Regions from separate parts of the Kribbella sp. VKM Ac-2571 genome, predicted to be linked through region 2. Evidence: riboswitches for the same ligand, from Rfam matches in the RefSeq annotation. Region 2 holds a riboswitch; the other holds the start of a gene.

Region 1 (4,241 bases), on a different contig from region 2:
GCGGGGGTGCCGTTGGTGAGGGCTGCCAGGGCGGCGGGGGTTTGGTCGAGGGTGATGGTGCGGGTGACGAGTTGCTGAGGGTTGAGGTTGCCGGTGGCAACTAGGTCGAGCAACTCGGGGTAGGCGTGGGCGGGCATGCCGTGGCTGCCGAGCCAGGCGAGTTCCTGGCCGATCAGGCGGCCGACCTCCAGCTGCACGCCCTGGGGCAGGAGGCCGATCTGGACGTGACGACCTCGTGGACGGAGAGCTTGCAGGGCTTGCTGAACGACGTCGTTGGAGCCGAGCGCATCGATCGTGACATGAGCACCGCCCAGGTCATGGATCTGCGCAACGGTGTCTGCAGACGCGTGGATTGTGTGTACGGCGCCGTACTCGCGGGCCAACTGCAGCGCGTCGGGGTTGGTGTCGATGGCGATGACCTCGGCGCCGAGAGCCGACGCGATCATGACCGCGGACAGGCCGACGCCACCACACCCGAAGACGGCCACGCGTTCACCCGCGACGACCTGTCCTACCTGGTGGACGGCGCGGAACGACGTGGCAAATCGGCAGCCCAGGCCCGCGGCGGTCGCGAAATCCATGTCGTCGGGCAGTCGCACCAGGTTCACAGCGGCGTACGGCACAGCGACGTACTCGGCGAACGAACCCCAGTAGTTGAACCCAGGCTGCAGCTGGTTGGGGCACACCTGCTGGTTGCCCTCGAGGCACTGCTCGCACGCACCGCACGCGCAGATGAACGGCGTCGTGACCCGATCCCCGACCGCCCACCCGCTCACACCCGCCCCGACCGCGGCGATCGTCCCGGCAAGCTCATGCCCCGGCACATGCGGCAGCACGATGTCGGAGTCATGCCCCATCCACCCATGCCAGTCACTACGACACAGCCCGGTAGCCTCAACCTTCAAAACCACCGAGCCGTCCGCAACCTCAGGCTCCGCAACCTCACGAATCTCAGGCAGTACGCCGTACTCCGAGATGACAACCGCACGCATCAGAGCGGCTTCATCAGCCGCCTGCGACCGCTGGGATGATGGAGACCTGGCCGCCGTCCTTGATCGTGGTCTGGAGGCCGTCGGCGAAGCGTACGTCGTCGTCGTCGACGTACACGTTCACGAACCGGCGGAGCTCGCCCGAGTCGTCCAGCACGCGGCCCTTGATCCCCGGGTACGACGCGTCGAGCGAGTCGAGCACCTCGGTTAGGGTCGCGCCCTCCGCGGACACCTCGGACACGCCCTGGGTGTAGGGCCGCAGGATGGTCGGGACGCGAACGCTCACACTCACTGCAGGCCTGCCTTCACGAAGGCGTCGTACGACGCGGGGATGGTCACCTTGGGGCCGACCCGGTCGGCCACGGCGTCGAGCGTCTTCAGCCCGTCGCCGGAGTTGATGATGACGGTCTCGGCCTCGGGGTCGAGCTGCCCGGTCGCGATCAGCTTCTTCAGCGTCGCGACGGTCACCCCGCCCGCGGTCTCGGCGAAGATGCCCTCGGTCCGGGCCAGCAACTGGATGCCCTCGACGACCTCGTCGTCGCTGACGTCCTCGATCGCGCCACCGGTACGGCGGGCGACGTCCAGGACATAGGGCCCGTCGGCCGGGTTGCCGATCGCCAGCGACTTCGCGATCGTGTCCGGCTTCACCGGCTTGACCACGTCGTGGCCGTCGCGGAACGCCTGCGCGACGGGCGAGCAGCCGGTCGCCTGGGCGCCGTAGATCTTGTAGTCAGTAGCGTCGACGAGGCCGAGCTTGCCGAGCTCGGTGAAGCCCTTGTCGATCTTGGTCAGCTGCGAACCGGACGCGACCGGGATCACGACCTGCTGCGGGATCCGCCAGCCGAGCTGCTCGGCGATCTCGAAGGCGAGGGTCTTGGAGCCTTCGGAGTAGTACGGGCGGACGTTCACGTTCACGAACGCCCAGCCTTCCTCCTCACCGGCGATCTCGGAGGCCAGCTTGTTCACGTCGTCGTAGTTGCCCTCGACGGCGACCAGCGTCCCGCCGTACACGGCGGTGGTGATCACCTTCGGGCGCTCGAGGTCGTGCGGGATGAACACGACCGAGCGGATGCCGGCCCGGGCCGCGGCCGCAGCGACCGCGTTGGCCAGGTTGCCGGTGGAGGGGCAGGCGAAGACCTTCATGCCGAGCTCGCGGGTGGCGCTCAACGCTGATGCAACCACCCGGTCCTTGAAGGAGTGGGTCGGGTTGCCGGAGTCGTCCTTCACCCAGAGCTTCCTGAGCCCGAGCTCGCGGGCCAGGTTCTGCGCGTCGACGAGCCGGGTGTAGCCGGGCTCGGTGTTCGGGAAGCTGGCCACGTCCACGGGGACGGGCAGCAGCGGCTGGTACCGCCAGATGTTCTTGGGTCCGGCCTCGATCTGCTCACGGGTGATCGTCGGGTACTCGTAGCCGACCTCGAGCGGACCGAAGCACTCCATACATGCGTAGAACGGGCCGAGCGGCGACTTCGCCCCACAGGCGCGACAGCTCAGGTGCGTACCGTTGCCGAAGGCACCTTCACGGATCGTGTGGGTGGCGGCGGTCAGGCTCATGAGTGAGGTTCCCCTCTCATCTTCCCCGCGAACACCGGATCTCGGCGGCGGGACGGATTTGGCACCGTTCCACCGCGAGACGCCCCGGGCGGGGGCTCGACGGGGAGGGTTGCCGGGACTTCAACGGGCCGTTTCCCTCAGTCCCTCTGGATGAGCTCCCCCGAGATTACCCAATCGGGTCCATATTGTGTCTTGTGATCCCACCATCTGAGACACGTGATCTCAGCTGCGGCGCTCCAGGAAGCGCATCACCGGCGTCGCCGCGATCCCGTGCACGACCACGCTCAGGATCATCGTGAACCCCAGTGTCGCCCACAGCCACGGCAGCTCGTCCCGGAACTGCGCTCCGGTCGCGGCGAGGTAGTAGACCGACGACACACCCCGGACGCCGAACGCCGAGATCGCCCAGCGCTCGGACCGGCGCAACTCCGATCGCGCGAGCGACAGCCACCCGAGCAGCGGACGAACCACCACAACCAGCAGTACGCCGACCGCCGCGCCGGTGGACGTGAGCGGCTCCAGGAGCCCCGCCGTGACCGCGGCACCGAGCAGGAGCAGGACTCCCCACGTGAGGATGTGCTCGAGCTCGCCGATGAAGTCGTGCAGCTCCCCGTGGAACTCGTGCTTGCTCTCCACCGACCGCAGAGTGAGTGCCGCGACGAACGCCGCGATGAACCCGTAGCCGTGCAGCACCTGCGTGAGTCCGTAGACGCCGAGCGTCATGGCCAGCGCGAGCACCGGCTCCCGCGACTCGGACAGCCGCAAGCTCCGAGAGGGGGCCGAGAAGGTCATCCGCCCGAGCAACCAGCCGGCACCGACCCCGATGGCGACACCGATCACGGCCTTCCCGACCACGTCCCAGGCGATCCACTGCCACGGCGAGAGGCTCTTGGTCGCAATGAACACCGCCAGGTAGACGAAGGGCGCCGCGAGCCCGTCGTTCAGCCCCGCCTCGGACGTGAGCGCGAACCGCACCTCGTCGTCCTCGTCGAGCTCGGCGTCCTCACCGGTCGTCGGCCCGTCCACCTGTACGTCGGACGCGAGCACCGGGTCTGTCGGCGCCAGGACCGCTGCTACGAGGAGCGCGGTAGCCGGAGCCAGCCCGAGCAACCATCCGACTCCGGTCAGTGCGGCGATCCCCGCCGGCATCGCGACGAACAGCAACCGCCACGTCACCGTCCAGGTGAAGAGATTGATCGGCCGGTCGATCGCCAGGCCGACGCCCATCAGCGCGACGATCACGGTCAGCGCCGCCAGATGCTTGGTCAGCGTGGGCTCGGCGATCGGGCTCAGGTGGGTGCGATCCACGGCCAGCCCGAGCAGCATCCCGGCGCCGACGAACGCGATCGGCGCGGATACGGCGTACCGGCGTAAGAGGCGTGGAAGAACGGCGCCGAGGAGCAACGCCAGGCCCGCCACCAGGTACAGGCCGTCCCCGTCGATCGTCATTGTGCCGATCCGGTGCCCAGTGTCACCTCAAGCGATGCGTTGCTCCCGGGGTGTGAGTGGGCAGCGCCTTGCGGGGGCCGTAGCGCGGGTGGCCGATGCCGGCGAGCTCGAGGAGGCGCTGGACGCGGAAGCGGTGGCCGCGGTACGGCTCGATCAGCTCGGCGCAGCCGTCGTCGTCGAGTTCCTCGCCGATCAGCGCGTACGACACGTTCCGCGATACGTGGTAGTCCGCGAACGAGAACGCATCGGCGT
Region 2 (4,241 bases):
GAGCATGCCGATGCTGCCGCCGACCACCGTCCGTACGCCGTCGCCGACCGAGCCCGGGAGGTCCCACCAGATGGCGGCGGCCACGACGACCGCCAGGCCGATCAGGAGCAGGCCGGCGCCGTCACGGCGATGCTCCGGCTCCAGGTCACGGGCGCTGTGGCCGATGCCCCGCACCATGCTGCCGAGCAGGTGCGCGATACCGATCCAGACCTTCACCACCCCGCGGCAGAGCGCGAGCATGGCGGCCGCGAACGGGCCCGGTCCGCTGTTTTTGGGCGTACTGGTCCGCGCGGCGGTGGATCCACCGCTGCGCTTCGTGGTCTGCCCACGCTTCTGGGCGCCTGACGGACGGGGGCGTCCACCGGCAGCCGAACGGGCCGTGCTCGGCCGTTTAGCTGCCGACTTCTGCGCCCGCGCCGGGGAAGACGTGCGGGTCGCCATATCGATCAGGCTACCCCGACTACCCCTTGAGTCCCACGTGTCACACGCCGGTCACGCTGCCCCATCCGTAGCGTCACGAAACGTGTGTTCGTCGTCGTAACCGCTCGAGGTGCCACACGACGACGTACGCACCGACAGCGATCAGACCGCCGGACATGAGGCCTGTGAGCACCGTCCGTACGCCGATTTCGCCGCTGAACCCGCCGTCGACCCTGCCGAGTTCCACGACCGCTCCCCCGACCGCCAGACCGATGGCCGCGACATAAACGAGGTATCGCAGCCAGGTCGGCATGCGCTCGTCGACAGGCTGCGGTGCCGTACGGCGGTACCAGCGATAGAGCCACACCGCGAGAACGAGGCAGCCGCCCAGTGTGCTGACGTACTGGAGGATGCGGTTGACGTCCCACGCTCCTGTCACCTGAGCCCGGAAGATCCCGGGGAACTGGCGGACGAAGTAGCCGTCACCGTGGGTGAACGAGTCCCAGACGACGTGAGTGACCGCGCCGACGACGGCTGATGCGACCGTCCAGAGCACGACGGCGACGCTGGGGAGGCGAAAGCGTGAAGGCTTCAACCGGCCAGCGAGCGCAGATGACGCGAGAGCCATCAGGGGTCGCTTGAGGCCCAGGTTGAAGACAGCGAGCAGCAACAGAGCCTGCAGCGGGTCCAGCCACAAAGCAGAGGTGAGCTCGTGGGTGAGGGTCAGTGTGAAGTTGCCGTTGATCTGCTGTGTGGCGATCCGGTAGATCGGACCGACGTACAGCAGGTCGGGTGCCACCGCACCAGCCACCAGAGCCGACGCCACGAAGGGGCGACGGACCAGCGGGAGGACTACCGCGGGGTGGGCGAGGGTGAACGGCACCCCCGCACCTTCGAAGCCCTCAAGGTCGTCGTTACGCGCCTGTGGTGCCGTCGAGTTGCTCCCGCAAGAGGTCGGCGTGGCCGCAGTGGCGACCGTATTCGCCGATCAGGTGAATGTAGATCATCCGCAGCGTCGACTCCGTGCCGTTGAACGTGAAGCGGTCGTCCAGCGAGTGACCGGCGGCAGCGTCGTCCGAGAGCTTCCACTCGGCGACTAGACCGTCGTACGCCGCCTGCGCGTCAGCAGGGTCGATCAACTCGAAGTCCGCGTCCTTGCCGAGCTCCGGCGCGAACAGCGGCTCGGCGGGCTCGTCGGCGAAGTGGATGCGGAACCAGATCCGCTCGACCTTCGTGAGATGCCTGATCAGGCCCAGCAGCGACAGGTTGGACGGCGGCGACGGCCGTTCGGCCAGTTGCTCGGCGGTCAGCCCCGCGCACTTGAAGAGCAGCGTGGTGCGGTAGAACTGCAGGTAGCCGTGCAGCAGTTCCGCTTCGGGTGCGGTCAGCGAGCCGTCCGGTCGCTCGACGGCAGGTGCTCTCCAGGTCATCGACTTCCTCACGTTGTCCCACGATGTGTTCGCCCATCTCATCACATGAGATAGCCACTGGCGGTCACCGTGTCCCCTTCGTTACCGTTCTCGGCAGGTCATGAGTGTCAGCGACAAGCCCCGGCTAGCTGGCCGGCAACCCTCCTCCGCGGTGGGGTGCCCCGGGTGAAGACCAGGCCGTGCGGATACCCCGTTCGGCAAGTGCGGACTTCCCTGGGAGCAGCATCATGTCGATCCTGTCCATTCTCGAGCCGGCCAGTACGACGACCCCGCGGCCGGCGATCGCCCGGCTCGCGACCGGCAGCATCCCCGCCACGGTCGGATCGGACCTCCTGGTCCCGCTCGCCGACGGCCGGGTCACCGATTACGCGAACTTCGACCACGGTGCGAGCGCGCCGTGTCTGGAGTCCGTGCGGGCCAGTGTCGAGGCCGCACTGCCGTCGTACGCGTCGGTGCACCGCGGCAACGGGTACGCCTCGCGGATCACCACCCAGTGGTACGAGCGGGCGCGCGCCGAGGTGCACGCCTTCGTCGGGGCGCGTGCCGACGACCAGGTGATCTTCACCCGGCAGACCACCGACGCCCTGAACCTGCTGGCCCGCGCGGTGCCGGCGGACACGACCGTGATCGTGTTCGAGTCCGAGCACCACGCGGCGCTGCTGCCCTGGCCGGCCGAGCGGACCGTTCGCCTGGCCGCGCCGGCGAGCCCGGCCGAGGCCGTGACCCATGTCGCCGACGCGCTCCGTCAGGCGCCCGAGGGACCGCGGCTCGTGGTGATCACCGGCGCGTCCAACGTCACCGGCGAGATCTTCCCGATCGCCGAAATCGCCAAGGTGGCCAAGGCACACGGTGCACGCGTCTGTTTGGATGCCGCGCAGCTCGCCCCGCACCGTCCGGTCGACATCGCCACCCTGGACGTCGACTGGGTCGCCCTGTCCGGTCACAAGCTCTACGCGCCGTACGGCGCGGGTGCGCTGATCGGCCGCTCCGACTGGCTCGACGCCGCCGACCCGTACCTGCACGGCGGCGGAGCGACCCACGCCGTCACGAGCGACACCGTGGTGTGGACGACCGGTTCGGCCCGCCACGAGGGCGGCTCCCCGAACGTCATCGGCGCCATTGCCCTGGCGAGTGCGTGTGCCGCGATCAGCAAGCACCGCGACGCCATCGAGCAGCACGAGCGCAGCCTGCTGGCCCGCTTGCGCGCCGGGCTTGCTCAGATCGACAACGTCACGACGTACTCGATCTTCGGCGAGGACGCGGACCGGGTCGGCACCGTCTGTTTCACGGTCGCCGGTCTGACCTCGACGCTGGTGTCCGCGGCGCTGAGCGCGGAGTACGGCATCGGTGTCCGGGACGGCAAGTTCTGCGCACACCCGCTGGTCGGCCACCTCCTGGCCGGCTCCCCCGAGCACGGTACGGCGGTCCGCGCCAGCCTCGGCCTCGGGACGACCCGTGAGCACGTGGACCGGCTCGTCGACGCCGTGCGCACGCTCGCCACGAGCGGCCCGCGCACGGAGTACACGGAGAGCGCGCACGGCTGTCAGCCGGCCGACGACCCGCGCGATCTCCAAGCACCCCGCATCTGGTGAAGCAGCCCTCCTACTGCTCGGGAGGTACGAGACCTACATGGTGAGCAGCGAACGCCAGTAGGTCCGCCCACTCCGCCGCGACCATCGCAGCGGGCTTTCCGAAGCCATGGCCGGTGTTGACCTCAACCCGGGTCAAGACAGGCCGCGGCCCGGACTGGGCATGCTGCAGCGCGGCGATGAACTTGTGGCTGTGCAACGGAACTACGCGGTCGTCGTGGTCACCGGTGACCACGAGAGTCGCCGGGTACGCCGTACCGTCGCTGATGCGATGCAGTGGCGAGTACGCCAACAGGTCCTCGAACTGCTCCGGATCGTCCGGCAGACCGAAGTCGGACGCCCACGCCGCTCCCACGGTGAACAGGTGGAACCGCAGCATGTCCATGACGCCCACGCCGGGCAGTGCGACTGCGAACAGGTCCGGCCGTTGCGTCATGACCGCGCCTACGAGCAGTCCGCCGTTGCTGCGACCGTGAATGGCCAGCTGCTCCGGTGTGGTCACGCCGGTGTCCCGCAGGTGTTCAGCGACCGCGATGAAGTCGTCAAACACGTTCTGCTTGTTCTTGAGCCGCCCTGCGTCGTGCCACTCGGCCCCGTACTCACCGCCACCCCGCAGGTTCGTGATGACCAGTACGCCGCCTGCGGCAAGCCACGCCGGCCAGCCGGGACGGTAGTCGGCCTCGACCGGGATGCGGAATCCGCCGTACCCCCACATAAGCGTCGGACGCGGCGCCTCGAAGTCCAGGTCGGACCGGGTGATCAGGAAGTACGGCACGTCGCGGCCAGGAGCCATCCGGCGCGT

The links. A riboswitch is a leader RNA that binds a small molecule or an ion and turns the genes downstream of it on or off. The one in region 2 is predicted to bind S-adenosylmethionine.
Region 1: another riboswitch for S-adenosylmethionine. It lies ahead of thrC (threonine synthase); the one in region 2 lies ahead of EV651_RS17730 (aminotransferase class V-fold PLP-dependent enzyme).

The regions. Positions count from the first base shown of each region.
Region 1 covers NZ_SNWS01000004.1:181,137-185,377, reverse strand. The annotation lists gene EV651_RS11295 (zinc-dependent alcohol dehydrogenase family protein) at 1-992, opposite strand, end outside; gene EV651_RS11290 (ubiquitin-like small modifier protein 1) at 1,006-1,281, opposite strand; gene thrC (threonine synthase) at 1,278-2,540, opposite strand; SAM riboswitch class I at 2,554-2,697, opposite strand; gene EV651_RS11280 (sodium:proton antiporter) at 2,763-3,989, opposite strand; gene EV651_RS11275 (DNA-3-methyladenine glycosylase) at 4,012-4,241, opposite strand, start outside.
Region 2 covers NZ_SNWS01000007.1:228,705-232,945, reverse strand. The annotation lists gene EV651_RS17745 (DNA translocase FtsK) at 1-441, opposite strand, end outside; gene EV651_RS17740 (DUF4184 family protein) at 515-1,303, opposite strand; gene EV651_RS17735 (DinB family protein) at 1,335-1,850, opposite strand; SAM riboswitch class IV at 1,947-2,060, shown strand; gene EV651_RS17730 (aminotransferase class V-fold PLP-dependent enzyme) at 2,078-3,442, shown strand; gene EV651_RS17725 (prolyl oligopeptidase family protein) at 3,453-4,241, opposite strand, start outside.